4 regions of the Kitasatospora sp. NPDC092948 genome follow, and region 3 is predicted to be linked to each of the others. Evidence: riboswitches for the same ligand, from Rfam matches in the RefSeq annotation. Region 3 holds a riboswitch; each other region holds the start of a gene.

Region 1 (7,753 bases), on a different contig from region 3:
GGGGCCAGCACGCAGTCGAGTTCGACGGGGCCGTCGGCCGGCGGGACGGTCGCGGCGCGGTCGCCGAGCCAGGCGTGGACGGCGGAGACGGCGGCGGTCGGGTCGATGCGGTGGATCCGGCCGTCGTCCCGGCCGGGGGCGACCTGCACGGTGAACGGGCCGCGGTGGCGGTGCCGCAGCACGACGCGGTCGGCGGACAGGACGGCCGCGGCGGTGAGGCAGGCAGGCAGTTCGGCGAGCACGTGGGCCGTCCAGCCGGACACCGTCCAGCGGCCGGAGCCCGGGCGTCGCCACAGCACGGCGGCGCTGCGCACCTGGGCCAGCGCGGCCACCGGATGCTCCGCGGACAGGTGGTGGATCGGCAGTTCGGTCGCGGCGGGGAACCGCTCCACCCGCACCCGGCGCCCGTCCACCTCGGCCCGCACCGCCAGCGTCGGCGCGGCCGAGCGGGGCACCGACGGCAGCGGCAACGGCTGGGCCAGCACCGCCTGCCGAGGGGGCGTCAGGTCGAGCAGCCGGTACAGCTCGGTGCGCAGCAGACCGAGCGCCTGCCCGGGCCGGTCGAACGCGTCGGCGGCCGGGCCCGGGGGAGCGGTGGCCGGTGCGAGGTCGCGGACGGTGTCCAGGCCGGTGAAGCGCGGCGCGGCGGCCAGCAGCCGGGCCATCGGGGTGCCGGCGATCAGCTCCCGGCCGCCGTCGTAGGCGTTCAGCACCGGGCGGCCGAGCGCGGCGGCGTACAGCGCGGTCGAGCCGTGGTCGCTGATCACCGCGTCGGCGGCGACCAGGACCGCCGCCCAGTCCTGGTGCGGGGAAGGCAGCAGCAGGCCGGCCCGCAGCTCGGGGCGGAACTGCTCGGCGACGTCGAGACGACTGCGCTCGCCCACCTCGTTGGGGTGCACCAGCAGCGCGACCCGATACCGGTCCACCGGCAGGCCGAGCACCAACTCTCCTGGCAGCTCGGGGCGTTGGACGAGCAGACTCTCCGGGCCCCAGGTCGAGAGCACCGCCAGCAGGGTGCGGTCCCCGAGGTCGAGCGCCGCCCGGTAGGCCTCGCGGCGGGGGTCGGACTCCAGCATCCGGTCCAGTGTCGGGTCGCCGACGACGATGGCGCGGGTGGCGGCCGGCGGGCAGAACTCGGCCAGCCGGGACAGCTGTTCGGCGTGGCCCAGCCCGTGCAGATCGGCCCACGGCGCGCCGTCGGAGAGCAGGAACGCCGGATCGAGGCCGCTCGGCAACTCGGGCGAACCCTCGTCGTGCAGCGCCTTGTTGAAGCCCGCGCCGTGCGGCAGCAGGGCCCGGGCCCGGCCGGACAGGCTGGCCAGCGCGCCCTTCGGGCTGGTGGTCAGGATCAGGTCGAAGCGCCGGTCGGTGGCCTGCTCGAAGTCGATCACCCGGGCGCCGGAGCGGTCCAGCGCGGCCAGCGCCTCCAGGTCGAACCGGGAGCCGGGCACCAGGGTGAACCAGCGGGAGATCCGGCCGTCGCCCTCGAACACCGGCAGCACGTCCAGCAGCCGGTGCAGTGCCACCGCCGAGCGGAACGCCAGCAGCACGGAGCGCCGCTGGTCCCCACCGGTGTCGCGCATGCGCCGATGGTATCGGTGCGACCGCCCCCGGCCCACCGGGACACGGCGGCTGACGGGCAGTCGGGCACGGCAGCCACGGGCAGTCGGGCAGTCGGGCACGGCAGCCACGGGCAGTCGGGCACGGTGGGCCGCGGACAGCTCCGCCTCCGTGCCCGCCGGCGGCGCAAACGGCCGCCGCCGGCACCCGGCTGACGGAGCATCGGGTACCGGCGGCGGTCGGAGCGGGTCGGGCAGTGGGTCGTACGGGCCGGGCCGTGCGGAGCGGGCCGTGCGGAGCGGGTCGTACGGGCGGTCAGGTGTTGGCGACCTGGAGGGCGGCCTCCGTGCCGGAGGCGATCGCGCCGGCGATCCACGCGTGGTAGCGCGGCTCGCAGTGGTCGCCGGCGAAGAACAGCTTCCCTTCGACGGGGGTCGCCACGTGCGGGCCGAGGCTGAGCAGTTGGCCGGGCGTCTCGACGACGGCCTCGCCCAGCGCCCAGCGGTTGCGCAGCCAGGACTGCGAGACGTGCCGGTCGGTGGCGTAGCGCCGGATCCGGTCGCCGTACAGGTCGGCCAGGTGCTCCAGGGCCTCGGTGTGCCGGTCGGCGGGGGTGAGGGCGTCGAAGCGCAGCGCGTCCTCCGCCCAGTTGTAGGCGGCCAGCACGACGCCGCCGGGCGCGCCGCCGTCGCTGGGGTGGGAGGGGAAGTAGACGAACCGGCTGGCCTCGTCGGAGATGCAGCCGCCGCCGACCGCGGCCACCGCGTCGCCGTGCGGGCCGGGCTTGTAGTCGTTGCCGAGCTTCTCCCGCCAGGTGGCCTCGTCCCACTCCCACCAGCGCTCGGTGAACTCCAGCAGCACCTTGTGCGCGATGTCGTGCCAGAGCTCGTTGATCGCCCGGCGCTTGCCGTAGGGGAGCAGCGGTGCGAACTCGACGTGCCGCAGCGCCGCGAACGGCACCGCCAGCACCACCATGTCGGCCCGGTACTCGTGGGCCTCGCCGCCGATCGCGCCGTCGCAGGCCTCGTCCTCCGGGCCGGTCTCGGGCTCGGTGGTGAGCGTCACGCCGTGGTCGTCCGTGCGGACCCGGGTGAGGACCCGGTCGCGCTCGATCGGCAGGCCCTTGGCGAGTGCCTCGGTGAGCGCGTCGGTGCCCGCGGAGAACTCGAAGTAGGTGACCGACGGGTTGATGTCACCGGCGTCGAACACCGAGTGCAGGAAGCCGTACGACAGCCGGCTGGTGAGGTTCTCCAGCGTGCCGACCGCCTGGATCTGGGCGTCGCTCCAGCCCTCGCCCTCCTGGAGGTAGCGCAGCAGCGAGTAGCCGTCCATCTTGTCCAGCAGGTCGGCCATGCCGTTGACCCGCTCGGCGATCGGCTTGTCGGTCCACGTCCCGTCGGGGTTCTTCGTCATGGTGTAGGCGCGGGCCGTGTCGAGGGCCTTGTCGAAGGCCGCCGAGGTGGTCTGGTTGCTGTCCCAGCCGAAGGTCTTGTTGATCGGGCCCGGGTTCGCGCTGTAGGCGGCCTTGGTGACGGTCTGTCCGTTGACGAACACGAACCGGCTGCCGAGGCCCTTCGGCGCGACGTACACCGGGGCTTCGCCGCTGCTGAACTCCTCGCCCGTCCACGACGTGTACGTCACCTTGGAGTCCTGGGAGACCTGGTCCGGCACCGGGGGGACGTCCACCAGGTCGAACGGGCGGCGGGGCACCTTCAGGTGGTCGGCGAGCGCGAGCGTCAGCACGTGGCTGGACGGGATGCGCATCGCGCCTGCCTCGGCGTGCAGCCGCGGGTCCTGCCAGACGTCGCCGCGGAAGGTCTTCACCCGGCCGCCGACCCGGCTGCGGTTCGCCTCCAGCACCCGGACCTTGTGCCCGGCCGCCTGAAGCAGGCGGGCGCACACCATGCCGGCCACGCCGGCGCCGACCACGATCACGTCGCGCTCGGTGGTCTTCTTCAGGCGCTGACGGCCCGTCAGCAGCTTCAGGTACTCCAGTGTCAGGTCGTTGTGGTCGGCGTCGGTCAGCAGGATCCGGCGCGCCATGATCAGCGCCGCCTCCCGCCGCGCCGGGTCCGGCGGGGCCTCGCCCGCCGCATGGGAAGGGCCGGCTCCGGGGCCGACCAGGGCGGCGGCCGTCACCGCGCCGCCGGAGGCAAAGAGAAGTCCGCGTCGAGAAATCACCGGCTCAGCGTGGCAGCGCACCACCCCGGTTGACGTGCGCTCGGCCCATCGAGCCCCTTTCATCACTCGCACGGGGGGCGCTCGCCTCACCCCGTCAGCGCTCCCCCTCCACCGCCGCGCGCCGGGCGCTCGTTCGGCGCGCGCCGTCGACGGAGCAGGGGGTGGAACAGGGGCGGTGGGGTGCGGCTCCGGGGCGGCGTCGACGGCCCTCTATGGTATTCCACGAAACGTTGGAGGATTGAGAAGAACCGTGAAGCTCGACACCGTCACCCCCGCGCCGCCAACCATCGACCCCGCCACCGACCCGGCCGTCCAGCGCCACATCCTGAGGGTCCTGGTCGCCTCCCAGATCCTCAGCGGGGCCGGACTGGCCGCCGGGATCACCGTCGGGGCGCTGCTCGCCAAGGACATGCTCGGCAGCAGCGCACTGGCCGGGCTGCCCAGCGCGCTGTTCACCGCCGGCAGCGCGCTCGCCGCGATCGTGGTCAGCCGAATATCCGCCGCCCGCGGCCGCCGCCCCGGGCTCGCCGCCGGCTACGCCGCCGGCGCCGTCGGCAGCGTCGGCGTGATCGCCGCGGCCGCGCTCGACAGCCCCGCCCTGCTGTTCCTCGCCCTGTTCGTCTACGGCGCCGGCACCGCCACCAACCTCCAGGCCCGCTACGCCGGGGCCGACCTCGCCGCCCCCGGCCACCGGGCCCGGGCGATCTCCACCGTGCTGGTCGCCACCACCGTCGGTGGCGTCCTCGGACCCAACCTCGCCGCCCCCACCGGCGCCCTCGCCCACGCCCTGCACCTGCCCCGCCTCGCCGGACCGTTCCTGCTGGCCGGCCTGGCCTACGCCGCCGCCGCACTCGTCCTCGGCACCCGGCTGCGCCCCGACCCGCTGCTGCTCGCCCGCGCCGCCGCGGCCCCGACCGCCGAGACCGCGGCCGACCACCCCGCGGCCGACCCGCAGGCCGCCGCCCGCACCCGCAACCGGGTGCTGCTCGGCGCGCAGGTGATGGTGGTCACCCAGCTGGTCATGGTCGCCGTGATGACCATGACGCCCGTCCACATGCACGACGCCGGACGGAGCACCACCGCGTCCGGGCTGGTCATCTCGCTGCACGTCGCCGCGATGTACCTGCCGTCCCCGCTCACCGGACGCCTGGTCGACCGGTACGGCCCGCTCGCCGTCGGCGCCGCCGCCGGCCTCACCCTGCTCGTGGCCGGCCTGATCGCCGCCGTCGTCCCCGGGGGCTCCGTCCCGCTGGTCTCCCTCGCGCTCGTCCTGCTCGGCCTCGGCTGGAACTTCGGCCTGGTCTCCGGCACCGCGATCCTCACCGAAGCCGTTCCGCTCGCCACCCGCGCCAAGACCCAGGGCGGCGTCGACGTCGCCATCGCCGCCTCCGGCGCCACCGGCGGCCTCGCCTCCGGCACCGTCGTCGACCTGGCCGGCTACCCCGTCCTCGCCGTCGGCGGCGGCCTGCTCGCCCTGCTGATCCTCCCCTCCCTCGCCAGCGCGGCCACCCGGAGCCGGCGATGACGGACCCTCGGACCCCCGGGCTCACCGTCGACGGCCGCGGACTGCTCTGCGTCACCCTGCTGCTGCGCCTGCGCGCCGCCGTCGCCGACACCCCCGCCGGCACCGTCGTGCACGTCCACGCCACCGACCCGGCCGCCCCGCTCGACCTCCCCGCCTGGTGCCACCTCACCGGACACACGTACCTCGGCCCCGTCGCCGACGAGACCTACGCACTGCGCCTGACCGCCCACCCGACACCCACCCGCGCCGACGCCCCCTGGCACCACGCAACCGACTGACCCAGCACCCACCCGCACGGCGCTCCCCCCGCCGACCCGGCGCCGCGCGGGGCGGCGGGCGGGGACGTTCGTGCTGCGGACCCGGCGTCTTGCTGCGGATCGGGACGGGGTCTTCGCGCCGCGCCTTGCGTCGACCGCGCGTGGACTCTTCTCGCCGCCCGGCGGCGGACCGGGGATGGGACCTTCGCGCCGCGCCCGGCCCCGTCGGTGCCGAACACCCCGAGCACCCCCTGGCATCGCGCAGCAGACTGACCCGGCACCCGTCCGCACGGCGCGAGGCCCGCCGGCCCGGCGCCGAGCGGGGACGTTCGTGCTGCGCCTGGCCCTGTCCGTGCCGGACACCCCCTGGCGCCGCGCAGCGGGTTGCGCTCGGGCCCGTCCCGTCGTGCGGGTCCGTGGTCGCGGTGCTCGCGGCAGCGCGTGGCGGGACCGTCGTCGGGAGCACTCGAACGGGGGATATAGGCTGGTCGGGCAGCGGTTCGCCCCCGTCCGAGCCAGGGTGGGCGCGTTGCAAGAGGGAACCTGGTGCGAGTCCAGGACTGCCTCGCAGCGGTGAGCGGGAACGACCGCCGTCACACGCACTGGGCCCGACCGGCCCGGGAAGCGACGGCCAGTAGACAGGCCCTCCAACGGGAGATGCCCGCGAGTCCGAAGACCTGCCGCCGCCCGCAGCGCCCACCGGCGCCGCGGATCGTCCGAGCCGCGACTCGCGAAGGAGAGTTCCCGTGGCAGATCAGACCGTCGCACCTGTGATGGCCGCCGCAAAACCTGCGCAGGCGTCCCAGGTCACCCTCGCGCACATCATGAGCGAGCACGACACCAACCTGTACGGCACCATCCACGGCGGCGTGGTGATGAAGCTCATCGACGACGCCGCTGCCGCTGCCGCCGCCCGGCACGCCGAAGGCCCGGCGGTCACCGCCGCGGTGGACGGCATGGCGTTCCTGGCCCCCGTCCGGGCCGGCGACCTGCTGACCGCGCACGCCGAACTCGAACGGGCCGGCCGCACCTCGATGACCGTCCACGTCACCGTCACCGCCGAGCGCTGGAACGCCACCGGCCCGGTCACCCGGGTCGCCACCGGCCGGCTCACGTTCGTCGCCATCGACGCCGAGAGTCACCCGCGCCCGGTCCCGGCCCTGCTGGCCGCCGCGAACGCCTGACGCATCGCCGCCTGACGCATCGCAGCCCTACGCGCCGCAGCCCGGCGTACCGCCGCCCGACGCGCCGCCACACCCAGATCCCGAAGCACCCCGAGCCCGGAACGCCGTCCTGTTCGACGTTCCGGGCTCGGGGCTGTCGCGATTGCCACGTGATCACTGTCACGCAGGGACGGATCGGGTGATTGCGGACAGCGCATTCTCGACATGTTCCGTTCAAGCTCCGCTTACCCCACCATGGCAGCGTGTGCCCGCCTACGCGCGTAGCGCACTCTCGTGTACCCCATGGTTCCCGTGGTCCAAGGAGATTGACAGATGATCAGCACGTGGAAGGCCGCCCGCCCATTGGCGCTCGCCGCCGCCGCACTGGTGGCCGCCGCCGGCGCGAGCGCCGTCCCGCAGCACGCCACCGCGGCCACCCCCGGGAGCGCCGCCGCAGCAGCTGCCGCCACCCCGAAGCGGGTGCTGTTCGACAACACCAAGGCGGAGACCGCGGGCAACGCGGACTGGATCATCTCCACCAGCCAGCCCGACCCGCTGGCGCAGAACGCCAACCCGACCACCGAGACCAGCTGGACGGGCGCCCTCTCGGCGTGGGGCGTGGCCCTGCAGAAGACCGGCAACTACAGCCTGAAGACGCTGCCCGCCGGCAACACCATCACCTACGGCACCGGTGGTGCCCTCGACCTCGCCAACTTCGACGAGTTCGTGATCCCCGAGCCCAACATCCGCCTCAGCGCCGCCGAGAAGACCGCCGTGATGACGTTCGTCCAGAACGGCGGCGGCCTGTTCCTGATCTCCGACCACACCCAGAGCGACCGCAACAACGACGGCTGGGACTCCCCGGCCATCATCAACGACCTGCTGACCAGCAACGGCGTCAACAACAACGACCCGTTCGGGTTCTCCGTCGACCTGCTGAACATCACCACCGACAACCCGCGGGCGATCTCCTCCACCACCGACCCGGTGATCAACGGCCCGTTCGGCACCGTCACCGGCTCGATCATCCGCAACGGCACCACCTTCACCCTCAAGCCCGCCGACAA
Region 2 (7,753 bases), on a different contig from region 3:
GTCCCGGGCGATGGACGAGCTGGCCGACTACGACGACGTCGTCACCGAAGTGGTCGGCGAGGTGCGGTGCCGGATGGACGCCCTGGTATCGGCCGGCATGGATCCGCAACAGATCGTGGTGGATCCCGGGCTCGGCTTCGCCAAGGGACGCCGGGACGACTGGACGCTGCTCGCCTCCCTGGACGCCTGGGCCGCTCTCGGCCGTCCGCTGCTGGTGGGACCCTCCCGCAAGCGCTTCCTCGGCGAACTGCTCTCCGACCCGGCGACCGGAGAGTTCCGTCCGGCCCGCGAGCGGGACGCCGCCACCGCCGCGACAGCCGCCCTGGCCGCCGCCCAGGGAGCCTGGGCGGTGCGGGTGCACGAGGTCGGCGCCGTCGCGGACGCGGTCCGCGTCGAAGCCGCCCTGCGCGCCCACCGCCGAACCTCGATCTAGGAGCGCCGCACCATGGCCCGTCCCGCCGGCCGAAAGATCTTCGCGCACGCGAAGCTGCGGCGCCTGCGCCGAGAGCGCGGCATGAACCAGGTCGAACTGGCCCGCGAACTCGGCATCTCCACCAGCTACCTCAACCAGATCGAGCACAGTCAGCGCCCCCTCACCGCTGCGGTACTGCTGCGGATCTCCGAAGTCTTCGGCGTGGAAACGGAGTTCTTCTCCGAAGCCCACGATCAACGGCTCGCCACCGACGTGCGGGTCGCCCTCGCCGACGCGGCGGGAGGCTCCGCCGTCGCAGCGGAGGAGATCGCGGAGGTGAGCCGGGACCACCCCGACACCGCCCGGGCGCTCGTCGCGCTGCACCGCCGATACCGGGAAGCCGTCGCCCGGGTCGCCGAACTCGGCGACCCGGGCGGCACCGCCGCGGCCCTGGGCCCCGTCGAACCCCACGACCAGGTGAGGGACTTCTTCTACGCGCACCACAACCACATCGCCGCTCTCGACGAGGAGGCCGAACGCATCGCGGTCGCCCTCGGCGCGGACACCGCGGGTCGCACCGCCGCCGCGCTGGCGGCCAGGCTCGGCGAACGCCACGGGGTGCGGGTGCTGGACGCCGACCCGGGGAACCGGGCCGAGCTGCGCCGGTTCGACCCGGCGAGCGGCACGCTGCGGCTGTCGCCCTGGCTGGCCGACGGCCGGCGGGCCTTCCAACTCGCCACCCAGCTCGCACTGCTGGAGCACCGCCCGCTGCTCGACGCGCTGGTGGCGGCGGCCGAACCGGACCTCACCTCCGCGCAGGCCGCCGACCTGGCCAGGATCGGCCTCGCCAACTACTTCGCCGGCGCGCTGCTGATGCCGTACTCCGCCTTCCACGCCGCCGCGGAGGACCTGCGCTACGACGTCGAACTGCTCCAGGCCCGCTTCGGCGTCGGCTTCGAGACGGTCTGCCACCGGCTGTCCACCCTCCAGCGCACCGGCCGACGCGGCGTGCCGTTCTCCTTCCTGCGCGCGGACCGGGCCGGCAACATCTCCAAGCGGCAGTCGGCGACCGACTTCCATTTCTCCCGCCTCGGCGGCACCTGCCCGCTCTGGACCGTCTACGAGGCGTTCTCCGCACCCGGGCGGATCCTCACCCAGGTCGCCGAAATGCCCGACGGCAAGCGCTACTTCTGGATCGCCCGGACCGTGACCCACGGCGGCCACGGCCACCGCGCCCCCCGCAGCGAGTTCGCCGTCGCGCTCGGCTGCGAACTGCGCCACGCCCACCGCCTGGTCTACTCCGAGGGAATCGCCCTCGACGGGGGGCGGGCCGCCACCCCGATCGGCCTGGGCTGCCGGATCTGCGAACGGACGGACTGCGCCCAGCGGGCCCGGCCGCCGGCCGCCGGCCGGCTCGCGGTGGACCCGGACCGGCGCACCCGGGTGCCCTACCCGGTGGCCGTCGAGGGACGGCCACCGGGCACAGCGTGAACCCGGCTACGCGGAGGCCGGCACCGCCCGCTGGCCCGGGCCGTCGTAGGAGGCCAGCGGGCGGATCAGCGCGTTGTGGGCGAGCTGCTCGGTGATGTGGGCGGTCCAGCCGGTGATCCGGCTCATCACGAAGATCGGCGTGAAGACCGGGGTGTCGAAGCCCATCAGGTGGTAGGCGAGGCCGGCCGGGTAGTCCAGGTTGGGATGGATGCCCTTGCGCTCCAGCATCGCCCCGCGCAGCGCGGCATGAAGGGTGGCCAGGCGGGTGACTCCGGGGTCCGCCGAGTTCGCGACCAGCCGGTCGAGGGCGGCCTGCATGATCGGCACCCGCGAGTCGCCGTGCTTGTAGACCCGGTGACCGAAACCCATGATCTTGCGCTCGGCGGCGAGTGCCTCGTCGAGCCAGTCCGCGGCGCGGTCGGGGTCGCCGATCTCCTCCAGCATGTGCATCACCGCCTCGTTGGCCCCGCCGTGCAGCGGGCCCTTGAGGGCGCCGATCGCGGCGGTGACGGCGCTGTAGAGGTCGGAGAGGGTGGAGGTGACCACCCGGGCGGTGAAGGTGGAGGCGTTGAAGCTGTGCTCGGCGTACAGCACCAGGGAGATCTCGAAGCAGCGCACCGTCTCGGGGGAGGGCACCGCGCCGAAGCACATGTGGAAGAAGTTCTCGGCGTAACCGAGCGCCGGGTCGGGTGCGACGGGCGGCAGGCCGCGGCGGCGGCGCAGGTCGGCGGCGACCACGGTCGGCAGTTTCGCCAGCAGGTTCAGGGACTTGGCGAGGGCGGGGGCCGGACGCCCGTCGTCCTCGGTCGGGTCCTCGGCGCCGAAGAAGCTGACCGCGGTGCGCAGCACGTCCATCGGGTGGCAGGTCTCGGGCAGCTTGGCCAGCAGCTCCGCGGTGGTGCGGTCGAGCGGGCGCAGCGCGCTCTCCCGGGCCCGGAACTCGCGCAGTTGCGCCTCGTCCGGGAGCTCGCCGTGCCACAGCAGGTAGGCGGTCTCCTCGAAGGAGCGGTGTTCGGCGAGGTCCTGGACGGGGTAGCCGCGGTAGGTCAGGGAGTTGGTCTCCTGGATGACGGTGGAGATCTCGGTGGTGTCGACGACGACACCGGCGAGGCCGCGGTGGATCTCGGTCGTGGTGCTGGGCATGTCGGTGCCTCCGGTGCGTCAGGAGCCGGGCGGGAGGGTGAAGTCGAAGACGGCCGAGTCGAAGGCCGAGTACTCCTGGTAGTCGAGGAGTTCGTACAGGCGGGAGCGGGGCTGCATGCGGGGCAGCAGGGACTGCTGGGTGCCTTCGGCGGCGATGGTGCGCAGTCCGTCCTCGACGGCGCCCATGGCGAGGCGCAGCAGGGTGACCGGGTAGAGGGCGATGTCGTAGCCGAGGTCCTGCAGGGTGCGGGTGTCCAGCAGCGGGGTCTTGCCGAACTCGGTGAGGTTGGCCAGCAGCGGCACGTCGACCGCCTTGCGGAACGCCTCGTACTCGGAGAGGTCGGTGAGGGACTCGGGGAAGATCGCGTCGGCGCCGGCGTCGACGTACGCCTTGGCCCGGTCGATCGCCGCGTCCAGTCCTTCGACGGTGCGGGCGTCGGTGCGGGCCATCAGCAGGAAGTCCGGGTCGCGGCGGGCGTCGACGGCGGCGCGCAGCCGCCGGGTCATCTCGTCGCGGGGGACGACGCCCTTGCCGTCGAGGTGGCCGCAGCGCTTGGGGTTGATCTGGTCCTCCAGGTGCAGACCGGCCAGGCCCGCGTCCTCCAGCAACTGGACGGTCCGGGCCGCGTTCATCGGCTCGCCGAAGCCGGTGTCGGCGTCGATCAGCACCGGCAGGTCGGTGACCCGGGTGGTCTGCTGGGCGCGGGCGGCGATCTCGGTGACGGTGGTGAGGCCGATGTCGGGCAGGCCGAGGTCGGCGGCGAGGACCGCGCCGGACAGGTAGGCCGCCTCGAAACCGGTGTCCTGGATCAGGCGGGCGGAGAGCGGGTTGATCGCCCCCGGCATGGCCAACAGCCTTCCGGTGGCCAGGCGTTCGCGCAGGGCTCGGCGGCGCTGGGCGGGTGTGGTGCGGGTGTGCAGCATCAGAACAGGCCCTTCGGGAGGGTGGCGTCGAAGGCGCGCACCGCTTCGGTGTCGACGGCCGGGAACAGTTCGCCGAGGTCGCCGGCCCCGAGCTCGGGGAGGCCGGCCGCGGCGGCGAGGAAGCGGTCCTGGTCGGCCGGGGCGACGACGCCCTCGGCGAGGGTGCGGAACTTGCCCTCGTACGCGGGCCGGTCGAAGGGCCGGGCGCCGGCCGGATGGGCGTCGGCCACGCCCAGCTCGTCCTCGACCACGGAGCCGTCGTCCAGCGTGATCACGACGCGGCCGCCGAAGGCCCGGCGCTCCGGGTCGGGGTCGTGGTAGCGACGGGTCCACTCGGGATCCTCGACCGTGGTGATCTTCCGCCACAGCGCGACGGTCTCCGGACGGGCGGCCCGTTCGGGGGCGTAGGAGCGCTCGTGGTGCCAGCCGCCGTCCTCCAGGGCGACGGCCAGGATGTACGGGATGGAGTGGTCGAGCGTCTCGCGGCTCGCGGCGGGGTCGTACTTCTGCGGGTCGTTCGCGCCGGAGCCGATCACGTGGTGGGTGTGGTGGCTGGTGTGCAGGACGACCGAGCGCACCTTCTCCAGCGGGCCGGTCTTCTCGCGCAGGCGCCGGGCCAGATCAATGATCGCCTGGGCCTGGTACTCGGCGGAGTACTCCTTGGTGTAGGTGTCCAGGATCGCGCGGCGCGGCTCGCCCGGCTCCGGCAGCAGCACGCCGTAGTCGGCGGACGGGCCGTCGAGCAGCCAGGCCAGGAAACCGTCCTCGCCCTCGTAGATCGGCGACGGCGAGCTCTCGCCGCGCATCGCCCGGTCCACCGCTTCGATCGCGGCCTTCCCCGCGAAGGCGGGGGCGAACGCCTTCCAACTGGAGATCTCGCCCTTCCGGGACTGCCGGGTGGCGGTGGTGGTGTGCACCGCCTGCTGGACGGCCTGGTAGGTGACCTCCGTCGGCAGCCGCAGCAGCGCCCCGAGGCCGCAGGCGGTGGCCGCGCTCAGGTGGGCGACGTGGTCGATGCGGTGCGCGTGCAGGCAGATTCCCTTGACCAGGGCGACGTGCACCTCGTACGCGGTGACGACGGCCCGCAGCAGGTCCGCGCCGCTGCGGCCGGTGTGCTGGGCGACGGCCAGCAGCGGCGGGATGTTGTCGCCGGGGTGCGAGTAGTCGGCGGCCAGGTAGGTGTCGTGGAAGTCGAGCTCGCGCACGGCGGTGCCGTTGGCCCAGGCCGCCCACTCGGGGGAGACCCGGGCGCCGCTGCCGAACACCGAGGCGCCCGGGAGCACGGCCCGGTGGGCGGTGGCCTGGGCGCGGGCGACGGCGACGGGGCGGCGCAGCAGCGAGGCGACGGCCACCGACGCGTTGTCGATCACCCGGTTGACGGCCATGCTCACGCAGGCGGCCTCCAGTTCCTCGGTGGCGGTGGCCACCGAGGCGAGCTTCCAGGCGAGTTGGTCCTCGCGGGGGAGGCGGTCGGCGCTGGGGTGGACACGGACGCGGTGCTCGATCACGGGACTCCTCGTGGGCGTCGGCGGCTGGGGTTCGCATGATCGAGACTGCCGGTCGTCCCGGCCGTGGTCCAGCAGGCCAATCTGCGGAATCCGTACACGTCGGGGCTGCGAACCTGCGAATCCGGCGAAGAACCGGACGGGTCCCGGCGAGGACCGGTCGGGGAAGGAGGGCGCCCACCCCGGCGGTGCGGCGCACTCGCGTGGGTCGAGAACCGGTGGAAGCCCAAGTCGAGGCCTTGACCCGGTGTTTCAGGCCTCGCCATGATGGGCCGTCATATTTTCTGACTCCGCTGTTGGGGGAAGACCGGTCCGAATCCGGCGCTGACCCGCAACGGTAGGCCGTCGGCGACTGCCGACGGCGAGCCCGAACACCCGGCGGCGGAGGTGTGTGTCCACTCCTCCCGTCGTGGTCTGCGGGCCGGAGCTCCGAGGGCTGCGCGGCTGCGCGTCAGCTCCCTCCGGGCCCCGCGCGCCGGCCCGGAAAGGCTCACCGTGCCCGTGCTCCGCCGCTCCCTGGGTCTGCTCGCGACACCGGCGCTCGCGCTCGCGGCAACGCTCCCCGCAGCCGCCCCCGCCCAGGCGGCCCCCGCCGCCACCGCCACCGCTGCCACCACCGCCACCGTCCGTCCGGACGCGGCCGCCGCGGGCTGGCTGGCCCGCCAACTCGTCGACGGCGACCACTTCGAGACCGTCTTCGACGGCACCGCCTACCCCGACCAGGGGCTGACCGTCGACGCCGTGCTGGCGTTCGCCGCGTCCCACGGCTCCGACCGGGCCGCCGCGCGCGCCACCGCCTGGCTCGCCCGCCCGGAGAACACCGCCGGCTACCTGGGCGACGGCACCACCGAGGCCTACGCCGGGGCCACCGCCAAGCTGCTGCTCGCTGCCGAGGTCCGCGGCGAGAACCCGGCCGCGTTCGGCGGCGTCGACCTCCCGGCGCGCCTGCGTTCCCTGCAGACGCCGAGCGGCCGCTTCTCCGACCGCTCCCAGTGGGGCGACTACAGCAACTCCTTCGGCCAGTCCCTGGCCGTCATCGCCCTCGTCCGCACGCCCGCCGGAGCTCCGGCCGCCGCCGTCGACTTCCTGGCCGGCAGCCAGTGCGCGGACGGCGGGTTCCCGGTCTCCTTCGACCAGGGCGCCTGCACCGCCGACCCGGACGCCACCGCGTTCGCCGTCCAGGCACTCAAGGCGACCGGCCGCGACGCGAAGGCCGCGGCGGGCCTGAACTGGCTGACGGCCCACCAGAACGCCGACGGCGGGTTCGCTGCGGCCGGGGCGGCCTCCTCCAATGCCAACAGCACCGGACTGGCCACCGAGAGCCTGCTGGCCGCCGGCCGCCTCGGGGCCGGACTCAAGGGCTGGAGCGCCCTGGTCAAGCTCCAGCAGGGCTGCGCCGCGGACCCGGCCGTCCGGGGCGCGGTCGCCTACGACGCCACGGGTTTCGACCCGGGCAACGCCGCCCGAGCCACCGCCCAGGCCGTCCTCGGCCTGAGCGGCACTCCACTGGTCTCGCTCTCCGCCCACGGGGCCCGTTCCTCGGCGCCGGTCCTCGCGTGCCCCGCCGCCGCCCACTGACGCCCCGACAAGGAGCCCCCGCATGAGCGACACCCTCGCCCCCGCCCGCCAGGCCCGCCGCGTCCTCGGCTCGATCGCCGCCGCGACGGCGCTGACCGCCGCCCTGCTCGGCGTCTCCGCCGCCCGGGCCCCGCAGGCGCAGGCGGCAGCCTGCTCCGGCACCACCGGCGTCACCGTCGTGGTCGACTTCACCGCCCTCGGCGGCGGCATCCAGACCGGCTGCGCCCTCGGCGACCCCGCCAGCGGCCTCGCCGCCCTCACCGGCGCCGGGTTCTCGTACGCGTTCCACCCGCGCTACCCCGGGTTCGTCTGCACGATCAACAGCCTGCCGACGACCTGCACCAACCCCACCGGCACCGCGTACTGGTCGTACTGGCACGCCCAGCACGGCGGCGCCTGGACCTACAGCAGCCTCGGCGCCGGAAGCTACGACCCGGCTCCCGGCTCGGTCGAGGGCTGGTCCTTCGGCGCCGGTGCGCAGCCGGGCGTCACCGCGCCCTGACCCGCGGCACGACGGCGCCCCGCCGGTGACCGGCCCTCCGCGACGGAGGCCGTCGGCGCCGGCGGGGCGGTCCGGGGAGTCCGTGGGTGGCGGCGGGGCGGTCCGTCAGGTGCTGCGGTGGGGGTTCGGTTCCCGGGGCGGCGCCGTCGCGGTCGGTGCGTTCCGGGCCGCCGGCTGCCACTCGGTGTGTTCACGGAT
Region 3 (7,753 bases):
GCCCGAACAGCCGTCAGCCGGGGTTCCCGGACAAGCACAGCACGACCAGGTTGCAGCGGCCCGAACAGCCGTCAGCCGGGGTTCCCGGACAAGCACAGCACCACCAGGTTGCAGCGGCCCGGACAGGCCCGGCTTCAGCGGCCCGAGTAACGCGTAGTTGACAGGGTAGTGACACAACTCACTCCCCTGCCCTACTCTCGCGGGGACCTTTCGATCACCGAAGGTGCTGCTCGGCGGACGCACAGCGATGTGCGGTGCGGCGCCAGTGAGGTGACTCCTCGTCATCCGGGAGCCGCTTGTGTCGTCTCAATCGCCGTCCGCGGGCGCACTGCCCGCGGTCTCCCCCGCCCGGGTGCTGGCCGGCCTGTGCCTGCTGGTGCCGATCGTGGTGGTGCTGTGGGTGCCGTCGTACACCAAGTCCGATCCGGTGCTCGGCGGCATGCCGTTCTTCTACTGGTACCAACTGATGTGGGTGCCGCTGTCGGCGGTGTTCACCACGTCTGCGTACCTGCTGCTGCGCCGCGACGAGGCCGCCCGCCGGGCCGCCTCGGCCGCGTCGCTGCCGGTGCCGTCCCAGCCGGACGGGGGTGAGCAGTCGTGAAGCACGTGGACTGGACCGCGATGACGGTCTTCCTGCTGTTCTTCGCCGCGGTCACCGTGATGGGCTTCCTGGCCTCGCGCTGGCGCCGGGCCGGCGACGCCCAGCACCTGCACGAGTGGGGTCTGGGCGGCCGCAGCTTCGGCACCTGGATCACCTGGTTCCTGCTGGGCGGCGACCTGTACACGGCGTACACGTTCATCGCGGTGCCGGCCGCGGTCTACGCGACGGGTGCGGCGGGCTTCTTCGCGGTGCCGTACACGATCATCGCGTACCCGCTGGTGTTCCTGATCCTGCCGCGGCTGTGGTCGGTGTCGCGGGTGCACGGGTACGTGACGCCGGCGGACTTCGTGCGCGGGCGGTACGGCTCGCGCGGGCTGTCGGTGGCGGTGGCGCTGACCGGCATCCTGGCGACCATGCCGTACGTGGCGCTGCAACTGGTGGGCATTCAGGCGGTGCTGTCCGTGCTGGGCGTGGGCAGCAGCGGGAACTGGTTCCTGCAGGACCTGCCGCTGTTCGTGGCGTTCGGCGTGCTGGCCGCGTACACGTACTCGTCGGGTCTGCGGGCGCCGGCGCTGATCGCGTTCGTCAAGGACGCCCTGGTGTACGTGGTGATCCTGGTCGCGGTGATCTACATCCCGATGCGCCTCGGCGGCTACGGGCACATCTTCGACGCGGCGGCGCACAAGTTCTCGCCGGACCCGGTGACCGGGAAGGCCCCGGCGGGCTCGCTGATCCTCGGGCCGAAGGCGCAGTGGTCGTACGCGACGCTGGCGTTCGGGTCGGCGCTGGCGCTGTTCATGTACCCGCACTCGGTGACGGGCGTGCTGGCGGCGAAGTCCCGGAACACGGTGCGCCGCAACATGGCGATCCTGCCGACGTACTCGCTGATGCTGGGCCTGCTGGCGCTGCTGGGCTTCATGGCGATCGCCGCCGGGGTGAGCAAGGGCGACCCGCACTTCAACGCCCAGCTGGCCGTTCCGCAGCTGTTCGCGGACATGTTCCCGAGCTGGTTCGCCGGCGTGGCGTTCGCGGCGATCGGGGTGGGTGCGCTGGTGCCGGCCGCGATCATGTCGATCGCGGCGGCGAACCTGTTCACCCGCAACGTCTACAAGGAGTTCCTGAAGCCGGACGCGACGCCGGCCGACGAGACCCGGGTGGCGAAGATCGCCTCGCTGCTGGTGAAGGTCGGCGCGCTGGCGTTCGTGCTGGTGATGGACAAGCAGGCGGCGATCAACATGCAGCTGCTGGGCGGCGTGTGGATCCTGCAGACCGCGGTGGCGATGGTGGCGGGCCTGTTCACCCGCTGGTTCCACCGCTGGGCGCTGCTGGCCGGCTGGGCGGTCGGCATGGTCTACGGCACCTGGAAGGCGTACGGGATCGCGTCGCCGGCCACCAGGCACTTCGGCGGGTCGGCCGCGAAGATCCCGGTGCTCGGGGAGATCGGCTACATCGGTCTGACCGGGTTCGTGCTGAACCTGCTCGTCGCGGTGGTGCTGACGCTGGTGCTGCGGGCCCTGAAGGCCCCGGAGGGGGCCGACGAGACGTCGAAGGCCGACTACACCGCGGAGGCCGGCGACGAGGCGGTGGAGAAGGCTCCGCAGCCCACGCTGGCGCACTGACGCGTGCGGGGGCGCAACCAGCCCCCGTATGCGCCCTTGGGTCGCGCCGTTGCCTCGATCGACACTGGGGTGACGGCGCGATCATCTGTTATGACAGCGCTTTTCGGGAGAGACCGGGAGAGACGAGCACCACCGAAGCAGCACCGACAACGGGGAGCCACCGCCAATGACCGACCTCACCGCGGTACGCAACGGCCACCGCACCCACACCGACGGCGGACGGCGGCTGCCGTCGGTCCTGATCGCCACCCGGCACGGCGAGTCCACGGCCAACGTGGAGTTCCGGCACGCGGACGCCACCGGCGCCCTGACCGTCCCGATCACCTGCCGGGACGCCGACATCCCGCTCTCCATGCGCGGCCAGGCCCAGGCCGTCGACCTGGGCCGCTGGTGGGCCGCCCTGCCGCCCGCCGACCGGCCCCGTTCGGTGTGGTGCTCCCCGTACGTGCGCACCGCGGAGACCGCGAGAATCGCCCTCGCCCAGGCCTCCGGGCTGGGCGCCGTCCCGGTCGGCCTGCCGGTCCGCTACGACGAGCGGCTGCGCGACCGCGAACTGGGCGTGCTGGAGATGCTCACCAAGGCCGCCATCGAACGCGACCACCCCGCCGAGGCGGAGCGCCGCCGGCGGATGGGCGAGCTGTACTACCGGCCGCCCGGCGGCGAGTCCTGGCTGGACGTGGCGCTGCGGGTGCGCGGCCTGCTGCGCGACCTGGGCGAGGAGGAGGCGGGCCGGCCGGTGCTGCTGGTCGCGCACGACTGCACGGTGCTGATGCTGCGTCATGTGCTGGACCGGCTCGGCGAGGAGGAGCTGCTGGCGCTGCCGCCGGTCGCCAACTGCTCGACCAGCGTGTGGCGGGCCCGCGAGGGCGGGCTGCGGCCGTCCGGCTGGAACCAGACCGCGCACCTGTCCTGAGCGCCCGTCAGGCGCTCCTGAGGCGGGCCGTCCCGGCCGGGCCGCCGGGGCCGCCGAAGGCCCGCCGGTAGGCCTGCGGGGTGGTGCCGAGGCGGCGGCCGAAGTGGTGCCGCAGGGTGGCGGCGTTGCCGAAGCCGCAGCGGGCGGCGACCGCGTCCACGCTCTCGTCGGTGGACTCCAGCAGGCGCTGCGCGAACAGCACCCGCTGGCCGGTCAGCCAGCGGTGCGGGGTGGTGCCGGTCTCCTGCTGGAAGCGCCGGGCGAAGGTGCGCGGGGACATGTGGGCCTGCCGGGCGAGCTCGTCCACGCTGGTCTCCCGGTCGAGGTGGCGGCGCATCCACTCCAGCGTGCCGGCCAGCGAGTCGCCGTCGCCCTCGGGCAGCGGGCGGTTGATGAACTGGGCCTGCCCGCCGTCGCGGTGCGGGGCGACCACCATCCGGCGGGCGATCGCCCGGGCCACCTCGGCGCCCTGCACCTTGCGCACCAGGTGCAGGCAGGCGTCGATGCCGGCGGCGGTGCCGGCCGAGGTGATCACCGGGTCGTCGTCCACGTACAGCACGTCGGGTTCGACGGTGGTCAGCGGGAAGCGCTCGGCCATCACGTCGGCGTACTGCCAGTGGGTGGTGCTGCGGCGGCCGTCGAGCAGGCCCGCGGCGCCGAGCAGGAAGCTGCCGGAGCAGATCGACAGCGTGTACGCGCCGCGGGCGTGGGCGGCCCGCAGCGCCTCGCACAGCGCCTCGGGGTACTGCGCGCGGATGCCGGTGGCGGTGGCGATCACCAGGTCCGCCTCGGCGATCCGCTCCGGGCCGTACGGGACGTGGATGTCGAAGCCGGAGTGCGTGCGCATCGGGCCGGGCCGGTCGCCGACCAGGCCGAACTCGTACACCGGCAGGCCGGCGGCGCCGCGGTCGAGGCCGAACACCTCGCAGGCCACGCCCAGCTCGAACGGGTGGATCTCCTCCAGCACGATGACCGCGACGTTCTTCAGCATCGGTCCAGCATGGCAGTGGCAGGATTTCGAGGCAATGCTGCATTTCTGCCACTCGTGGCGGGGCGCGGCGGCGCGGAGAGTGGAGCCATGACCTCCGCGCTCGCCCTGCTGGGCCTCATCGGCAGCTTCGGACTCCTCGGCGTTCTGGTCGGCCGCGACCTGGACCGCAACGGCCGGACCGGCCGCGACAACGTGCACCGGCCGACCGGATACCCGTTCGACCCGGACCTGGCCGATCCGCGCCGCGCCCGGTCCGGCACACTGTCCGGATGCACTCCCCGATCGTCCGCCGCGCCCTCGACCACGACCTCGCCGGAGCCGGGGAGGTCAGCATCGAAGCCTTCGTCGGCGACGGCTTCACCGATCCCGGCTCGGGCTACGTCGGGCTCCTGAGAGACGCCGCACGGCGCAACCGGGAGGCCGAGCTGCTGGTCGCCGTCGACGGCGCGGACGGGCCGGTGCTCGGCTGTGTGACCTTCGCCGCGGGCGGCACCGAGTGGGCGGACATCGCGCTGCCGCACGAGGGCGAGATCCGGATGCTGGCGGTCGCCGCGGCGGCCCGCGGGCGCGGCATCGGCCGGCTGCTGGTGTCCGCGGCGATCGATCGCAGCCGGGAACTCGGACTGGCCGGAATGGCGTTCTCGACCCGGCCGACGATGACCGCGGCGCACCGGATCTACGATGCTCTGGGCTTCCTCCGCACCCCCGAACGGGACTGGGAGGCGGCCCCCGGCATGAACCTGATGGTCTACACGATGCGGTTCTGAGGCCCCTCGGGCGCGGTTTCCGTTGTCTACGCGCGGCACCACGACGCGACACGCGCTACTACATCTGGTGCCGCCAGCTCCAGCCGCCACAACATGTATGCTCGACCTCGCTGTCGAAGCAGGGGAACCCGGTGCGAATCCGGGACTGCCCCGCAACGGTGAGCGGGCTGTAGCGACGCCCGCGCAGTCCGAGGACCTGCTGACGGTGTGCGACACGGCATCCCCGCAGACGCCATGCAGCACTGCTTTGCCGTCCGGCCTCGCGGGCGGGCCGGGGGTGGGTCTTTCGCGCGCCGTTCGAGCGTTTTCGGCGTGCCGTCCTCCCCTGCCGCCTGCGTGCTGCCGGACACCTCGAATTACGTCCGTCGCCGCCACAGGAGAGAGTGCGCCTTGACCGTCGCCGCCTCAGTCACCCTGCCGTCCCAGGGATCCGCCGACGCCTTCACCGACCCCGGTGCGGCGCTGCTTCGGCTGCTCACCGACCGCAGCACCGACCTCCCCCAGGTGGACCCCGGCCACGTCGCCGCCGCCGCGCTGCGCGGCCGCCACGCCGGTTCGGACTTCGCCGAGCTGCGCGGGCTGGCCGTGGAGGCCGCCGCGTCGATGATCGCCGAGGACCCGCAGTACTCGAAGCTGGCCGCCCGCCTGCTGGCGATGGAGATCGCCGACGAGGCCGCCTCCCAGGGCGTCGCCTCGTTCTCCGCCTCGATCGCCGTCGGCCACGCCGAGGGCCTGATCGGCGACACCACCGCCGAGTTCGTCGCCGCGCACGCCGACCTGTTCGACTCGCTGATCGACGCCTCCGGCGACGACCGCTTCGAGTACTTCGGCCTGCGCACCGTGCAGTCCCGCTACCTGCTGCGCCACCCGATCACCCGCAAGGTGGTCGAGACCCCGCAGCACTTCCTGCTGCGTGTGGCGGCGGGCCTGGCGGTCGGTGCCTCCGAGCAGTCGGTGCTGGAGGTGGCCGAGCTGTACAAGCTGATGAGCCGCCTGGAGTACCTGACCAGCTCCCCGACGCTGTTCAACTCCGGCACCCGGCACCCGCAGATGTCCTCCTGCTACCTGCTGGACTCGCCGCTGGACAACCTGGACTCGATCTACAACCGGTACGCGCAGATCGCCCGGCTGTCCAAGCACGCCGGCGGCATCGGCCTGTCTTACTCCCGGATCCGCTCCCGCGGCTCGCTGATCCGCGGCACCAACGGCAAGTCGAACGGCATCGTCCCGTTCCTGCGCACCCTGGACTCCTCCGTGGCGGCGGTCAACCAGGGTGGCCGGCGCAAGGGCGCGGCCTGCGTGTACCTGGAGACCTGGCACGCCGACATCGAGGAGTTCCTGGAGCTCCGCGACAACACCGGCGAAGAGGCCCGGCGCACCCACAACCTGAACCTGGCGCACTGGATCCCGGACGAGTTCATGCGCCGCGTGAACGCCGACCAGGACTGGTCGCTGTTCTCCCCGGCGGACGTGCCCGAGCTGGTCGACCTGTGGGGCGAGGAGTTCGACGAGGCCTACCGCAAGGCCGAGCAGGCCGGCAAGGCCGTCCGCACCATCCCCGCGCAGACCCTGTACGCCCGGATGATGCGCACCCTGGCGCAGACCGGCAACGGCTGGATGACCTTCAAGGACGCCTCCAACCGGGCCGCCAACCAGACCGCGCTGCCGGGCCGCACGGTGCACTCCTCCAACCTGTGCACCGAGATCCTGGAGGTCACCGACGACTCCGAGACCGCGGTCTGCAACCTGGGCTCGGTCAACCTGGGCGCGCACGTCGCCCCGGGCGCCTCGGCCGACGACCTGATCAACGCGATGGACTGGGACCGCCTGGACGCCACCGTGCGCACCGCGGTGACCTTCCTCGACCGCGTGATCGACATCAACTTCTACCCGACCACCGAGGCCGGCACCTCCAACTCCCGCTGGCGCCCGGTCGGCCTGGGCGTGATGGGCCTGCAGGACGTCTTCTTCAAGCTGCGGCTGGACTTCGACTCCGCCGAGGCGAAGACGCTCTCCACCCTGATCTCCGAGCGCATCATGCTCACCGCGTACGAGCGCTCCGCCGACCTGGCCGAGCAGTTCGGCCGCCACGAGGCGTACGGCGAGACCCGCGCCGCCCGCGGCCAGCTGCACGTCGACCACTTCGGCAGCGCGACCCCGCAGTGGACCGCGCGCTGGGAGGCGCTGCGCGCCCGGATCGCCGTCACCGGCCTGCGCAACTCGCTGCTGCTGGCGATCGCCCCGACCGCGACCATCGCGTCCATCGCCGGCGTCTACGAGTGCATCGAGCCGCAGGTGTCCAACCTGTTCAAGCGCGAGACGCTGTCCGGCGAGTTCCTCCAGGTCAACCCGTACCTGGTGCGCGAGCTGAAGGAGCTCGGCGTCTGGGACCAGCAGACCCGGGACGAGCTGCGCGAGGCCAACGGCTCCGTGCAGGACTTCAAGTGGCTGCCGGAGAACGTCCGTTCGCTGTACCGCACCGCGTGGGAGCTGCCGCAGCGCGCGCTGATCGACCTGGCCGCCGCCCGGCAGCCGTACATCGACCAGAGCCAGTCGCTGAACCTGTTCATGGCGGCGCCGACCATCGGCAAGCTCTCCTCGATGTACGCGTACGCCTGGAAGGTCGGTCTGAAGACCACCTACTACCTGCGCTCCCGTCCCGCGACCCGGATCGCCCAGGCCGCGTCGGGCGCCGCCCGCACCGCCGCGCCCGTGCCGGTGCAGACCCCGACCCTCAGCCAGGCCGAGCAGGACGCCATCGCCTGCTCCCTGGAGAACCCCGAGTCCTGCGAGGCATGCCAGTAATGAGCTCCGAAGACCAGAAGAAGATGCTGCTCGACCCGGGCTTCGAGCTGACCCTGC
Region 4 (7,753 bases), on a different contig from region 3:
CCAGCGTCCGGCGGGGTGTCCGCAGCGGCGTTCGCAGCCGGACCAGTGCACGGGCAGGCCTTCGGCGGGGACGGTGGCGATGGTGCGGGTGGCCTGCGCGCGGACGTCGGCAAGCGCTTTCCCGCAGCCGGGCAGGCCGGTGCAGGCGCTGACCCCCTCCCAGGGGCCGCCGGACTCGACCCGGAAGCCGGCCTCGGCGAGCCGCGGCAGCGCGTCGGCCGCAAATCCAGCCCCGGCCGAGGGCACGACGACGCCGCGCCACGGCGTCAGCCGTACGCTCTCGCCGCCGTCCGGCCCGAGCACCTCGGCCAGCAGCCGCCACTGCGAACTGCTCGCCCGCCCGAACCTCAGCCCGACCGAGACAGCGCTCCCCCCGAGGCCGACACTCCCCCCGGAAACGGCGCTCCCCCCAGAAACGGCGCTCCCGGCCGGAACAGCGCTCGCGACCATGCCCAGCGCGGGCCGTTCGCCGGCGAATCGCGGCAGCGGAACGTCACCGTCGGGCAGTTCGGCCTGGACTTCGCGCAGGTGCCAGGCGCGTCCGTCGGCCAGGTCGAGGAAGTGCCGGGCGGCGTACAGCGCGGCGGACACGGGGTGGTCGACGGTGGTGGCGCGGTGGGCGCGGCCGAGGCGCAGCAGGGCGCGGCCGTCGCCGACTGCGATCAAGGTCACATCGGCGTCGAGGGCGGCGGTGTCGCCGCGGCCGTCGTCGAGGGCGAACAGGAATTTGCCGGAGAGTCGGGCGGCCCATGGCGCGGCGCACAGGGAGGCGTCCAACTCTCGTACCCAGTGCGGCAGGTCGACGTCGGGGCAGCCGTTTCCGTCGAGGCCGGCCAGCGGTGAGGCGACGATGTTGCGGACGCGTTCGTGGGTGTCGGAGGGCAGCAGGCCGACGGTGCGCAGCCGTTCGGCGAGGTCGTCGGCGCAGTGCTCGGGCAGGCCGCGCAGCTGGAGGTTGCCGCGGGAGGTGATCTCGATGTCGCCGTCGCCGAGCGTGTCGGCCGCGTCGGCCACCGCAAGCATCTGACGGTACGTCAAGTAGCCGCCCGGTAGCCGGAGTCGGGCGAGGTGGCCGTCCTCGGCGGGGTGCAGGCGGAGCGCGCCGGGGCAGGCGTCGGCGCGGCCTCGGTCGGGCCCGACGATGGGTGCCGCGAAGGCGTCGGGTGTGGGTGGCATGGCGGCGAGCATACCCATGGCCGCGGGTCGTGCCGATGTCCCGGCCGTCGCCGCCCGGGGGTGTGGGCCGGACGAACGCCCAGCTCAGGGCGGGGTTCGGGCGACGGCGGCGGGCGTTTCGGGTGCGCGGCGCACGTCACACTCCCCCGACGCGCCATCAACCCGTACGATGCTGGCGGGCACCTCTCGGGGTGTCCGCTGCCAGCGACGGCACAGCGGAGGAAGTCCGGTGAGAATCCGGTGCGGTCCCGCCACTGTGACCGCGGCTCAGTGAGCCGTGGGAGCCAGGAACTCCGGCCGTCCTCCACTGCCCGGGGCGAGGACCCCGAGGAAGGCCTGTGCCATGCGCTGCCGCATGCCCGCATCCTGGCGGGTGCCCGTGGGCTCTGTCCCCGTCGGGCCTCTCCGCGTCCTCGACCGCATCTGTGTTCCCACGACCGGGTTGTCCGCGCTGTTCGAGACGCCCGGGAGGGCTTTCGCATGATCCTGCTGCTGTCCACGTCCGACACGGACCTGTTGAGTGCCCGGGCGTCGAGCGGTCCGGTGCGGTTCCGGTGGGGCAATCCGGCCCGGCTGGACCCTGCCGATCTGCCGGAACTGCTGGACGGTGTCGAGCTGGTCGTGGTGCGCCTGTTGGGCGGGCGCCGGGCGTGGCAGGAGGGGCTGGACGCGCTGCTCGCGGGGCCGCGTCCGGTGGTGGTGCTGACGGGTGAGCAGGCGCCGGACGCGCAGCTGATGGAGTTGTCGACGGTGCCGGCGGGCATCGCGGCGGAGGCGCACGCGTACCTGGCGCACGGCGGTCCGGCGAACCTGGCGGAGCTGGGCGCGTTCCTGTCGGACACGGTGCTGCTGACCGGTCACGGTTTCGCGCCGCCGGCGTCGGCCCCGTCCTGGGGTCCGCTGGAGCGCACCGCCCGCACCTCGGCGGAGCGCGCCTCCTCGCCGGAGCATCCCGCGTCCGCCTCGGCGGAGCCCGCCACGCCCGCGTCGCACGAAGGCCCTCGGGTCGCGGTGCTGTACTACCGGGCGCACCACATGAGCGGCAACACGGCGTTCGTGGAGACGCTCTGCCGAGCGATCGAGGAGCAGGGTGCGCAGGCCCGCGCGTATTTCTGCGCGTCGCTGCGCGGTGCGGAGCCGGAGTTGCTGGCGGAGCTGGGCGCGGCCGATGTGATCGTGACGACGGTGCTGGCGGCGGGCGGCACCCGGCCGGCCGATGCGCAGGCCGGTGGTGACGAAGAGGCGTGGGACGCCGGGGCGTTGGCGGCGTTGGACCGGCCGATCATGCAGGCGCTGTGCCTGACCTGGTCGCGGGCGCAGTGGGAGGGCAGCGACGACGGGCTGTCGCCGCTGGACACCGCGACGCAGATCGCCGTCCCGGAGTTCGACGGCCGGTTGATCACCGTTCCGTTCTCCTTCAAGGAGGTCGACCAGGACGGGCTTACGGTGTACGCGGCGGACCCGGAGCGTGCGTCGCGGGTGGCGGGCATCGCGGTGCGGCACGCCCGGCTGCGGCACACGCCGGCGTCCGAGCGTCGTCTCGCCCTGGTTCTGTCGGCTTATCCGACCAAGCATGCCCGGGTCGGCAACGCGGTCGGTCTGGACACTCCGGCGTCGGCGATCCGGCTGCTGGAGCGGCTGCGCGCGGAGGGCATGGACCTGGGTGACAGCCTGCCGGGTCTGCACACCGCGACCGACCACCAGCACGAGGGCGATGCGCTGATCCACGCGCTGATCGAGGCCGGCGGCTACGACCAGGCGTGGCTGACGGAGGATCAGCTGGCCCGCAACCCGGTGCGCATCCCGGCCGCCGACTACCGCCGCTGGTACGCGACGCTGCCGGCGGCGCTGCGCGAGCAGGTCGAGGAGCACTGGGGTCCGGCGCCGGGCGAGCTGTACGTGGACCGTTCGCAGAACCCGGACGGCGACCTCGTGCTGGCGGGTCTGCGCTCGGGCAATCTGCTGGTCCTCATTCAGCCGCCGCGCGGGTTCGGCGAGAACCCGGTGGCGATCTACCACGACCCGGACCTGCCGCCGAGCCACCACTACCTGGCGGCGTACCGGTGGATCGCGGCGGCCGAGGCGGACGGCGGGTTCGGTGCGCACGCGGTGGTGCACCTGGGCAAGCACGGCAACCTGGAGTGGCTGCCGGGCAAGACGGCTGCCCTGTCGGCGGAGTGCGGCCCGGACGCGGTGCTGGGCGATCTGCCGCTGGTGTACCCGTTCCTGGTGAACGATCCGGGCGAGGGCACCCAGGCCAAGCGCCGGGCACACGCCACGCTGGTCGACCACCTGGTGCCGCCGATGGCGCGCGCGGATTCGTACGGCGACATCGCCCGGCTGGAGCAGCTGCTGGACGAACACTCGAACATCGCGGCGATGGACCCGGCGAAGCTGCCGGCGATCCGGGCGCAGATCTGGACGCTGATCCAGGCCGCCAAGCTGGACCACGACCTGGGGCTGGACGAGCGGCCGGAGGACGACGGCTTCGACGACTTCCTGCTGCACGTCGACGGCTGGCTGTGCGAGATCAAGGACGCGCAGATCCGTGACGGCCTGCATGTGCTCGGTCAGGCCCCGGTCGGCGTGGACCGGGTCAACATCGTGCTGGCGATCCTGCGGGCGCGGCAGATCTGGGGCGGCGTCAGCGCCCTGCCGGGTCTGCGGGAGGCCCTCGGCCTGGACGAGGCGGCGCTGACGCTGGGGGCGACGGACGCGGCCGAGGCACAGGCGCGGGCGCTGGTGGAGGCGATGGAGGCCGAGGGCTGGGACCCGGCGGCGGTCGCGAAGGTCGCTGCGGGTCTGCCTGCGGCCGTGGCCGAGGTACTGTCCTTCGCGGCTGCCCAGGTGGTGCCGCGACTGGCGTCCACCACGGACGAGTTGGACGCGGTGCTGCACGCCCTGCAGGGCGGGTTCGTGCCGGCCGGGCCGTCGGGTTCGCCGCTGCGCGGGCTGGTCAACGTGCTGCCGACCGGCCGGAACTTCTACTCGGTGGACCCGAAGGCGGTGCCGTCCCGGCTCGCCTGGGAGACCGGGCAAGCGCTTTCCGCTTCCCTGATCGAGCGGTATCGGGCCGACAACGACGGGCAGTTCCCGCCGTCGGTGGGCCTGTCGCTGTGGGGCACCTCGGCGATGCGCACCGCGGGCGACGACATCGCGGAGGCGCTCGCCCTGCTGGGCGTCCGTCCGGTGTGGGACGACGCCTCGCGCCGGGTGACGGGTCTGGAGGCGATCCCGCTCGCCGAGCTGGGCCGGCCGCGGATCGATGTGACGCTGCGCATCTCCGGCTTCTTCCGGGACGCGTTCCCACACGTGGTGGCGCTGCTGGACGACGCGGTGCGGCTGGCGGCCCGGCAGGAGGAGCCCGCGGAGCAGAACTTCGTCCGGGCGCACGTCCAGGCGGACCTGGCCGAGCACGGTGACGAACGCCGGGCCACCGTCCGGGTGTTCGGCTCCCGCCCGGGGACGTACGGCGCGGGTCTGCTTCAGCTGATCGACAGCCGGGACTGGCGCACCGACGCGGACCTGGCCGAGGTGTACACGGTGTGGGGCGGCTACGCGTACGGCCGGGACCTGGACGGGCGGCCGGCCCGGGAGGAGATGGAAACCGCTTACCGCCGGATCACGGTGGCGGCGAAGAACACCGACACGCGCGAGCACGACATCGCCGACTCCGACGACTACTTCCAGTACCACGGCGGCATGGTGGCGACGGTGCGTGCGCTGACGGGCAGCAGCCCGGCGGCGTACATCGGCGACTCGACCCGCCCGGAGACGGTGCGCACCCGCACGCTCACCGAGGAGGCGGCGCGGGTGTTCCGGGCCCGGGTGGTGAACCCGCGCTGGCTGGAGGCGATGCGCCGGCACGGCTACAAGGGCGCGTTCGAGATGGCCGCGACGGTGGACTACCTGTTCGGCTACGACGCCACCACCGGCGTGGTCGCGGACTGGATGTACCAGAAGCTCACCGAGGAGTACGTCCTCGACCCGGTCAACCGCGAGTTCTTCGCCGAGGCCAACCCGTGGGCGCTGCACGGCATTTCGGAGCGTCTGCTGGAGGCCGCCGAGCGCGGCCTGTGGGCGGAGCCGGACCCGGCGCTGCTGGCGGAGCTGCGGCAGGTGTTCCTGGAGACCGAGGGAGACCTGGAGGACGAGTGACGCCCGGAGGCGAGTGACGACTGAGGGCGAGTGACGCCGGAGCCCGGGTGAACGCCGGAGCCCGGGTGAACGCCGGAGCCCGGGTGAACGCCGGACGACACTTGACGTGCGAGTGATCGTGAAGGGGTGTCTTCCGGCCCGCCCGGGCGGACAATTTCCGCATGAACCTGCGAACCGCCCTGACCCGCCCGGCGCGCTACGGCGCGCTGGTCGCGGGCGCGTTGCCCGTCCTGACGTTCCCCGGCGCCGGTCTGGCCGTCCTCGCCTGGGCGGCGCTGGTGCCGGGGCTGCTGCTGATGCGGGCGGCGGGCTCGGCGCGCGAGGCGGCGGTGCGCGGCTGGTGGTTCGGCGCGGGGTTCATCCTGACGGCGATGTACTGGCTGATCCCGTCGATCGGTCCGGCGCTGCCGCTGCTGGCGGTGGTGTTCGGGGTGTTGCAGGCGCCGGTGGGTCTGGCCGTGTGGTGGCTGCTGCACGGCGAGTTGACGCTCCGCCGGTCGGCGGCGGCGACGGTGGTCGTCCCGGCGGTGTGGGTGAGCGCCGAGTTCGCCCGGTCCTGGCATGCGCTGGGCGGGCCGTGGGCACTGTTGGGCGCCTCCCAGTGGGAGCATCCGGCGGTGCTCGGCCTGGCGTCGATCGGCGGGGTGTGGCTGGTGAGCTGGGCCCTGGTGGCGGTCAACACTGCATTGACGGTGCTGGTGCTGGCCCGCGACCGGTGGCTGCGGCTCGCGGCGGCGGCGACCGCGCTGGTCGCGGTGGTGTCGGGTCCGCTGGCGTTCGCCGCGCAGCGGGCACCGGCCACCCGCGGTTCGGCGTCGGTGGCGCTGGTGCAGGCGGGCCAGACCCCGGACGAGCGGGCCCGGTTGGAGGCGAACATCCGGATCACCCGCCGGCTCTCGGGCAGCCCGGTGGACCTGGTGGTATGGGGCGAGAGCTCGACCACGGCCGACCTCGACCGGGACACCGCCACCCTGGACCGGCTGGCCGCCCTGTCGCAGTCGACGGGCGCGCCGCTGCTGGTCGGCGAGGACGCCCGGAAGGCGGACGGCCGGATCTCCAAGGACGCGGTGCTGGTGGACTCCTCGGGCATCGTGGCGCGTTACCGCAAGATCCGGCTGGTGCCGTTCGGCGAGTACATTCCGCTGCGTCCGCTGCTCGGCTGGATCGCGGGGGTCAGCGCGGCGGCGGGCGAGAACCGGGCTCCGGGCCGTTCGGTGCACCTGCTGCCGGTGGTGGGCCAGAGCGGCCGCCCGCTGCCGGTCGGCGCGCTGATCTGCTTCGAGTCGGCGTTCCCCGACATGTCGCGCACCGCGTCCCGGCAGGGCGCCGAGCTGATCGTCTACCAGTCGGCGACCTCGACGTTCCAGTCCACCTGGGCGCCGGCGCAGCACGCCTCGCTGGGCGCGATCCGCGCGGCGGAGACCGGTCGCCCGGTGGTGCAGGCCGCGCTGACGGGCGAGTCGGTGGCGTACGACGCGCAGGGCCGCCGGCTGGTGCACCTGACCACGGGCGAGTCCGGCGCGGTGACGGTCCGGCTGTCGCCGGCCGACCCGGCGGCTCGGACGTGGTACGTCCGGCTGGGCGACTGGGTGCCGCTGTCGGCGCTGGCGGTGACGGCGGCGGCCGGGGCGACGGCACTGCTGCCCCGGCTCCGTCGCCGCCACCACCGCCCGGGCACGCCGTCCGAGCCGTCGCCCGGCCTGCCGTCCGCGCGGGTCTGAACCGCCCTGCCGTCCGCGCGGGGCCGAACCGTCCCGCCGTCCGCGCGGGGCCGAACCGTCCCGCCAGGCAGGTCCGAAACCGCGCTGCCACGCAGGTCCGAAGCCGCCCTGCCGCACAGGTCCGAAGCCGCCCCGCCGCCCGTGCGGGCCCGGACTCCGTTCCGTCCGTGCCGGCCCGAACTCCCCTGCTCTCCGGCCTAGTTCTCCGCGTAAGCGACGTGGATGCCGAACGCCGCACCCTGCGCGTCGCGCAGCACGGCGAGGCGCGGGCCGTCGGGGACGTCGGTGGGCGGCAGTGTGACGGTGGCGCCGAGCAGGGCGGCGCGTTCGGCGCTCAGGTCGACGTCGGCGACCGCGAAGTAGGGCATCCAGTATGGCGGGACTTCCGCGGGGAACTGGTCGGCCATGTCCATCATGCCGCCGAAGTCCCGTCCGTCCAGGCCGAATTGGGTGTACATCTCGCCGGTGGTGACGGTCCATCCGAACACCCGGCGGTAGAACGCGACGGCGCCGTTCGGGTCGCGGGTGGCGAGTTCCACCCAGCCGAGCGCGCCGGGTTCGTTGATCACGTCGCAGCCGCGCAGGGTGCCGGGCTGCCAGGCGGAGAAGATCGCGCCGCCGGGGTCGCGGGCGACGGCGAACCGCCCCCAGCCGAGGGCGTCCATCGGCCCGACGACCAGGGCGCCGCCGGCCTCGGT

What was found. A riboswitch is a leader RNA that binds a small molecule or an ion and turns the genes downstream of it on or off. The one in region 3 is predicted to bind cobalamin.
Region 1: it holds a riboswitch for cobalamin, as region 3 does, so the genes downstream of both, ACIQF6_RS26760 (acyl-CoA thioesterase) here and ACIQF6_RS12090 (ribonucleoside-diphosphate reductase subunit alpha) in region 3, are expected to answer to the same signal.
Region 2: it holds a riboswitch for cobalamin, as region 3 does, so the genes downstream of both, ACIQF6_RS23935 (prenyltransferase/squalene oxidase repeat-containing protein) here and ACIQF6_RS12090 (ribonucleoside-diphosphate reductase subunit alpha) in region 3, are expected to answer to the same signal.
Region 4: it holds a riboswitch for cobalamin, as region 3 does, so the genes downstream of both, cobN (cobaltochelatase subunit CobN) here and ACIQF6_RS12090 (ribonucleoside-diphosphate reductase subunit alpha) in region 3, are expected to answer to the same signal.

What each region holds. Positions count from the first base shown of each region.
Region 1 covers NZ_JBIVPU010000010.1:259,222-266,974, reverse strand. Annotated here, with positions in the region: gene ACIQF6_RS26780 (translation initiation factor 2) at 1-1,583, opposite strand, end outside; gene ACIQF6_RS26775 (FAD-dependent oxidoreductase) at 1,876-3,741, opposite strand; gene ACIQF6_RS26770 (MFS transporter) at 3,992-5,266, shown strand; gene ACIQF6_RS26765 (sulfurtransferase TusA family protein) at 5,263-5,544, shown strand; cobalamin riboswitch at 6,043-6,205, shown strand; gene ACIQF6_RS26760 (acyl-CoA thioesterase) at 6,270-6,707, shown strand; gene ACIQF6_RS26755 (putative Ig domain-containing protein) at 7,020-7,753, shown strand, end outside.
Region 2 covers NZ_JBIVPU010000008.1:234,199-241,951, forward strand. Annotated here, with positions in the region: gene folP (dihydropteroate synthase) at 1-433, shown strand, start outside; gene ACIQF6_RS23915 (short-chain fatty acyl-CoA regulator family protein) at 446-1,903, shown strand; gene ACIQF6_RS23920 (bifunctional 2-methylcitrate synthase/citrate synthase) at 1,910-3,046, opposite strand; gene prpB (methylisocitrate lyase) at 3,065-3,970, opposite strand; gene ACIQF6_RS23930 (MmgE/PrpD family protein) at 3,970-5,478, opposite strand; cobalamin riboswitch at 5,732-5,873, shown strand; gene ACIQF6_RS23935 (prenyltransferase/squalene oxidase repeat-containing protein) at 5,971-7,053, shown strand; gene ACIQF6_RS23940 (flagellar hook-length control protein FliK) at 7,076-7,555, shown strand.
Region 3 covers NZ_JBIVPU010000003.1:566,062-573,814, reverse strand. Annotated here, with positions in the region: gene ACIQF6_RS12115 (DUF3311 domain-containing protein) at 299-601, shown strand; gene mctP (monocarboxylate uptake permease MctP) at 622-2,220, shown strand; gene ACIQF6_RS12105 (histidine phosphatase family protein) at 2,387-3,133, shown strand; gene ACIQF6_RS12100 (helix-turn-helix domain-containing protein) at 3,141-4,124, opposite strand; gene ACIQF6_RS12095 (GNAT family N-acetyltransferase) at 4,394-4,891, shown strand; cobalamin riboswitch at 4,972-5,110, shown strand; gene ACIQF6_RS12090 (ribonucleoside-diphosphate reductase subunit alpha) at 5,282-7,696, shown strand; gene ACIQF6_RS12085 (ribonucleotide-diphosphate reductase subunit beta) at 7,696-7,753, shown strand, end outside.
Region 4 covers NZ_JBIVPU010000001.1:1,059,901-1,067,653, reverse strand. Annotated here, with positions in the region: gene cobG (precorrin-3B synthase) at 1-1,176, opposite strand, end outside; cobalamin riboswitch at 1,349-1,487, shown strand; gene cobN (cobaltochelatase subunit CobN) at 1,657-5,334, shown strand; gene lnt (apolipoprotein N-acyltransferase) at 5,496-7,055, shown strand; gene ACIQF6_RS04340 (VOC family protein) at 7,253-7,753, opposite strand, start outside.